2 regions of the Synechococcus sp. NOUM97013 genome follow, and region 1 is predicted to be linked to the other one. Evidence: predicted binding sites of a transcription regulator. Region 1 holds the regulator's gene; the other holds the start of a gene.
What was found. The regulator HrcA, encoded in region 1, represses chaperone genes, less so after heat shock. The targets are predictions, from matches to a motif close to TTAGCACTCNNNNNNNNNGAGTGCTAA.
Positions count from the first base shown of each region.

Region 2: the regulator HrcA is predicted to act here: its motif matches at 1,541-1,567, upstream of groES (co-chaperone GroES).

Region 1 is NZ_CP047941.1:2,232,004-2,235,418, forward strand. Features, by position in the region: gene SynNOUM97013_RS12160 (DUF3352 domain-containing protein) at 1-762, opposite strand, end outside; gene SynNOUM97013_RS12165 (rhodanese-like domain-containing protein) at 838-1,188, shown strand; gene hrcA (heat-inducible transcriptional repressor HrcA) at 1,284-2,276, shown strand; gene trpB (tryptophan synthase subunit beta) at 2,364-3,415, opposite strand, start outside.
Region 2 is NZ_CP047941.1:1,947,299-1,950,713, reverse strand. Features, by position in the region: gene atpD (F0F1 ATP synthase subunit beta) at 1-1,400, opposite strand, end outside; gene groES (co-chaperone GroES) at 1,619-1,930, shown strand; gene groL (chaperonin GroEL) at 2,002-3,415, shown strand, end outside.

The sequences.
Region 1 (3,415 bases):
ACCGAGCCATCGATCCATGGCAGGAGGCTTGGCGGTGAGGATCGCTGCACCCCGCCCGAAGCGCTGCAAATCCGACACCAGTTCAGGATCGCCAAGCTGGTGCTGACTGTCCAGCTGGGAGACATCCAGCGCCTGTTCAAGCGCACCGCGTCCAGACGCCAACAACAACAGATCGTCGTCAATCAACGCCGTGGCGATCGGCTGCGGATCTCGGCCGAGCAGGGCACCACGACCACTGATCAGGCCCATGCCGCGGTAACGGGAAATCTGCAGATCGGTCCCTGCAAGGCTCCGGGTTTGCCAAAAGCGCTGAAGAAAACGCTTGGCCCCGTCTTCATCACGGCTCGACAGCGCCAGCACCCAACTGTCGGAGGGTGGAGCACCGACCTGAGAGGAGGGTGCCTGGAGCACCGCCAAGCTGACCTCAGGACCAATCCAGCCCGCCAGTTCACTGCTGAAGTCAAGCCCCGCCAGAGCAAACGCTCCATCGCGCAGCTGGCGGGTGCTCTCATTGACCAAACGGCGCTGACGCACCGGCGCGACGGCCTGGGCATAAGCCGGAACCTGCCGTGGATCCACAAGCCAGTGGAGCGTCAGCGCAGCATCCCGTGGCATGAAGCGTGCGGCCCGCGGCAACGCGAGGGGTTGGTCGACGATGCGAAGCGGACTTTGACGCGCCATGGCCGACCACACCCCCAGCGCAAGGGTGAGCAGCACCATCGCCGTAGCGGCCAGGGCCAGCAGGAACGAACGTCCCTTCATGAACGGACGGTGATGCGGTTGGGTTCATCTTCATCCATCCGCGGGGGATCGCCAGTCCAACGCCAAACTGAATCCATGAACGGACAAACCCCCAAGCCCCTGAAAGCGACTGAATTGAAGGCCTGGCTGACCAACAGCCCTGACCTCACGCTGGTCGACGTGCGCGAAGACCAGGAACTGACGATCGCGCCGTTCCCCCACACCGTGGAGCACCTACCCCTCAGCCAAGCGGAGGACTGGATGGGCAGCATCAACAAGACGCTTTCAGGAGATGGCCCCGTGGTGGTGATTTGTCACGCAGGAGTGCGCAGCTGGAATTTCGGCTGCTGGCTGCTTCAGCAGCAACCTTCAAGGGAGGTCTGGAATCTGGAGGGCGGGATTGATGCCTGGAGCGTGACGGTCGATCCGTCCGTTCCCCGGTATTGAGGCCCGTGCGAAGGTTTTGAAGACCACATCTTCATGACGAGAGGAATCCCGAACAGGGAATTCTCCTTACGATCGCTGCCAATCAGGTGACTGCTGTGGAGCTGCTGCCCCGACGTCAACAGGAGGTTCTGCAGGCCACGGTGCACCACTACGTCGACACCATCGAACCGGTGGGGAGTCGCACTTTGGTACAGCGCTTCGGCATCAAAGCCAGTTCGGCCACCGTGCGCTCCGCCATGGGCGCCCTGGAACAACGGGGCCTACTCACCCAGCCCCACACCTCAGCAGGACGGGTTCCCAGTCCCCAGGGTTATCGGCACTACGTCGACTGCCTGTTGCCGGAGCCGGGTGCCGGAGCCCAGCACCTCGAGCGTGAGCTCACACAGCTCAGCCTGCGTTGGGCTGCCCTCGACGATCTGCTGCTGCAACTGGCCAAGCGCCTCAGCGACTTCACAGGCCTCATGAGCCTGATCACGCCACCGCAACGCTCCCAAAGCCAGCTGCGTGCCATCCGTCTGGTGCCCAGCGAAGACCGCCTGCTGGTGATGGTGGTGGCGGACTCCAGTCAGGCCCATCACCTCAATCTGCGCCTACCCCACGGCAGTGCCCATCAGGTGAAGGCCCTAGAGCGATGGACTGACGACCAACTGAAGGGCAGTGGCCAGCTTGACTGGAACTGCCTGCCTCAGCAGCTGCAATCCTGCGGCCAGGCCCTCCACGATGCGCTGCAGAGCCGGGATCCCCTGCGCGGCCCCGGTGACCAAAGGGCCCTAGTGCACGGCGTGTCGCGTCTGGTGGCTGAACCGGAATTCAGTGACAGCGATCGGGTCAGACCACTGCTGGAATTGATGGACAGCAACCCGGCGGCTTTCGCTCCCAGCAGACAGGGCTTTGGCGGCCGTGTCTGGATTGGAGGAGAGCACCCTCAAACAGCCTTGCAGCACTGCTCAGTGGTGCAAGCGAGTTACAGAAGCGGAGATGGAAGCACCGGCCAAGTTGCCCTAATCGGGCCGATGCGCATGGCCTATGCCACAGCTCGTGCAGCCGTGACGTGTGTCGCAAGGACCCTCAACCATCTGCTGAGCTGATGGGGTAGAGAGCAACAGCCGAGGATTCAAATGATCACGGCGAGCCAGTGGTTCTGGACTGCGTGATCGAGTCCATCTCTCCACCGGTCAGAGAGCGTCTCCCAAACGCTCCGCAACGGCATTGACATCCTTGTCGCCGCGTCCGGAGCAATTGATCACCAGTTCCGTGCCATCGGCCAGGGTGGGACAGAGGGTTTCCAGCCAGGCAAAGGCGTGGGCGGTTTCCAAGGCTGGAATGATTCCCTCCAACCGACTGACCAGCTGCAGGGCCTCCAAGGCTTGCGTGTCAGTGACAGCGCCATATTCAGCACGGCCGATCTCACGCAGGTAGCTGTGCTCGGGACCGACACCGGGGTAGTCCAATCCGGCACTGATCGAATGGGCTTCCTGAACCTGCCCGTCCTCATCCTGAAGCAGCAGGCTCATGGCACCGTGAAGAACGCCGACGCGGCCTTCGGTCATGGTGGCGGCATGACGCCCTGTGGCCACGCCATCTCCAGCGGCTTCAACGCCGATCAGGCGCACATCACGGCATTCCACAAATGGGTGGAACAGGCCCATGGCATTGGAACCACCACCCACACAGGCCATCAGCACGTCCGGGAGCCGTCCGAACGCCTCACGGCATTGCGCCCGGGTCTCTTCGCCGATCACGGCATGGAAATCGCGCACCAACATTGGATAAGGGTGTGGCCCAGCCACAGAACCCAGGATGTAGTGGGTGGTTTCCACATTGGTGACCCAGTCTCGGATGGCCTCGCTGGTGGCGTCCTTCAACGTTGCGGTCCCTGCCGTCACCGGCTGGACCGTGGCACCGAGAAGACGCATGCGGAACACGTTCAGCGCCTGACGGCGCATGTCTTCAGCACCCATGTAGACGACGCACTCAAGCCCGAAACGGGCGCAGACCGTGGCAGTAGCCACGCCATGCTGGCCAGCGCCGGTTTCGGCGATGATCCGCTTCTTGCCCATCCGCAGCGCCAGCAATGCCTGCCCCAAGGCGTTGTTGATCTTGTGCGCGCCGGTGTGATTCAGGTCTTCACGCTTCAACCAGATGCGTGGGCCACCATCGGCTCGGCGGTAGTGGGCGGTCAAACGCTCCGCTTCATAAAGCGGGGTAGCGCGACCCACGTAGGTCT
Region 2 (3,415 bases), 280 kb from region 1:
TAGAAGGCCTGCTCGGGTAGGTGGTCGAGCTCACCAGCAAGGATCTGGTTGAAACCGCTGATGGTTTCTTCCAGCTTCACGTACTTGCCAGGCATGCCGGTGAAGATCTCAGCCACGAAGAAGGGCTGGGACAGGAATTTCTCGATCTTGCGAGCGCGGTCCACGGTCTGACGGTCATCTTCGGAAAGTTCGTCGAGACCCAGGATGGCGATGATGTCCTGAAGCTCCTTGTAACGCTGCAGGGTGGACTGCACGGCACGGGCGGTGCGGTAGTGCTCGTCCCCGACGACAGCGGGCTGAAGCATGGTGCTGGTGGAATCCAGGGGATCCACAGCGGGGTAGATGCCCTTGGAGGCCAGGGCACGGTTCAGCACCGTGGTGGCGTCAAGGTGAGCAAAGGTGGTGGCAGGTGCCGGGTCGGTGAGGTCGTCAGCCGGAACGTAGACGGCCTGGATCGAGGTAATTGAACCTTCCACGGTTGAGGCAACACGCTCTTGGAGCGCGCCCACGTCGGTGCCCAGGGTGGGCTGGTAGCCCACAGCGGAGGGCATGCGGCCCAGCAGTGCAGACACTTCGGAGCCGGCCTGGACGAAGCGGAAGATGTTGTCGACGAACAGCAGCACGTCCTGTTTGTTTACGTCACGGAAGTGCTCGGCCATGGTCAGAGCGGAGAGACCCACGCGCATGCGGGCGCCGGGAGGCTCGTTCATCTGGCCGTAGCAGAGAGCCACCTTCGACTTGGAGAGGTCCTCGGAGTTGATCACTCCGGACTCCTTGAATTCCTCGTAGAGGTCATTGCCCTCACGGGTGCGCTCACCCACACCGCCGAAGACGGACACTCCGCCGTGCTCTTTGGCGATGTTGTTGATCAGCTCCTGAATCAGAACGGTCTTGCCCACACCGGCACCACCGAACAGGCCGACCTTGCCGCCCTGTCGATAGGGAGCCAGAAGGTCAATCACCTTGATCCCGGTTTCGAACACCTTGGGCTTGGTTTCGAGCTCGGTGAGCTTGGGAGCCTCGCGGTGGATCGGGGCAGTTTCTTTGGTGGTGACGGGACCCTGCTCGTCAACAGGCTCACCCAGCACATTGAAGATGCGTCCGAGGGTGGCTTCACCCACGGGAACGGAGATGGCAGCACCAGTGTCGACGGCTTCCATGCCTCGGACCAGTCCATCCGTGCCACTCATGGCCACGGCGCGAACCCGGTGATCGCCCAGCAGCTGCTGCACCTCGGCAGTCAGAGCCACGTCCTGGCCTGCGGGGTTCTTGCCTTCGATCCGAAGGGCATTGAGAATTTTGGGCAGCTTGCCGGCGGGGAATTCCACGTCCAACACCGGGCCAATCACTTGGCGAACAACGCCCTTGGTACCGGCGGAAGCAGGAGCAGCAGCGGCCATAAGTAAGGAGATGTGAGAGGGAGGCGGGTAAAGCTTTCCCTTCCTGAGCGGCGCAACGATACCACCGCCACGGTTGATCTCGGGGGGTTCGGTCACCCGCACGCCTGGCGCATGGTCGGAAGGCGAAGCCCGGACATAGGTTGGCAGTCGTCGACCTTGAGTGCCAGCTCGAGTCGAACCGGCGCCAACGCGCCCTGTCCCTGCTCCTGCAAGAACCCATGGCTGCTGTTTCCCTCAGCGTCTCCACCGTTAAGCCCCTCGGCGATCGCGTGTTCGTCAAGATCTCTGAATCCGAAGAGAAGACCGCCGGCGGCATCCTTCTTCCTGACACCGCCAAAGAAAAGCCCCAGGTGGGTGAGGTGGTTCAGGTCGGACCCGGCAAGCCCAACGACGACGGATCCCGTCAGGCTCCAGAGGTGGGCGTGGGCGACAAGGTCCTCTACAGCAAGTACGCCGGCACCGACATCAAGCTCGGCAGCGATGAATACGTGCTGCTGTCCGAGAAGGACATCCTCGCCGTCGTCAACTGATCGATTTGCGTCTGCCCGTTCCTTGAAGGGCAGTTGTTTGTTGTTCCCATTTCACTGATTTCCTGCCTCCCATGGCTAAGCGCATCATTTACAACGAGAACGCCCGTCGCGCGCTCGAGAAAGGCATCGACATCCTGGCTGAGTCCGTCGCCGTGACGCTCGGCCCTAAGGGTCGCAACGTGGTGCTGGAGAAGAAGTTCGGTGCTCCTCAGATCATCAACGATGGCGTCACCATCGCCAAGGAGATCGAACTCGAAGATCACATCGAGAACACTGGTGTTGCCCTGATCCGTCAGGCCGCTTCCAAGACCAATGACGCCGCAGGCGATGGCACCACTACCGCCACTGTTCTGGCCCATGCCATGGTCAAAGCCGGTCTGCGCAATGTCGCTGCCGGTGCCAATGCCATCACCCTGAAGAAAGGCATTGATAAGGCTTCCGAGTTCCTGGTCGAAAAAATCAAGGAAAACGCCAAGCCGATTGCTGACAGCAATGCCATCGCTCAGGTGGGCACCATTTCTGCTGGCAATGACGAGGAAGTGGGTCGGATGATCGCCGACGCCATGGACAAGGTCGGTAAGGAAGGAGTGATTTCCCTGGAAGAGGGCAAGTCGATGACCACCGAACTGGAGGTCACCGAAGGCATGCGCTTTGACAAGGGCTACATCTCCCCTTACTTCGCCACCGACACCGAGCGGATGGAAGCCGTCCTTGACGAGCCCTACATCCTCCTCACCGACAAGAAAATTGGACTAGTGCAGGATCTGGTCCCGGTGCTCGAGCAGATCGCCCGCACCGGCAAGCCGCTCCTGATCATTGCTGAAGACATCGAGAAGGAAGCCCTGGCGACCCTCGTGGTCAACCGTCTGCGTGGCGTGCTGAACGTGGCGGCCGTGAAAGCCCCCGGTTTCGGCGACCGTCGCAAGGCGATGCTGGAAGACATGGCCGTTCTGACCAATGGTCAGCTGATCACTGAAGACGCCGGTCTGAAGCTGGAGAACGCCAAGATCGAGATGCTGGGCACGGCCCGTCGCATCACGATCAACAAGGACACCACCACCATCGTTGCCGAAGGCAATGATGTGGCTGTGAAAGCGCGCTGTGAGCAGATCCGCAAGCAGATGGACGAGACCGAGTCCACCTACGACAAGGAGAAGCTGCAGGAGCGTCTGGCCAAATTGGCCGGTGGCGTGGCTGTGGTGAAGGTGGGTGCGGCCACCGAAACCGAGATGAAGGACAAAAAGCTTCGCCTCGAGGACGCCATCAACGCCACCAAGGCGGCTGTTGAAGAAGGCATCGTCCCTGGCGGTGGCACCACCCTGGCTCACCTGGCGCCCGCCCTGGAAGAGTGGGCATCTGCCAACCTCAGCGGCGAAGAGTTGATCGGTGCCAACATCGTGGCGGCCGCTCTGACGGCGCCTCTGATGCGCATCGCCGAGAACGCAGGTGTGAACGGCGCTGTGGTGGCTGAGAACGTGAAGGCCA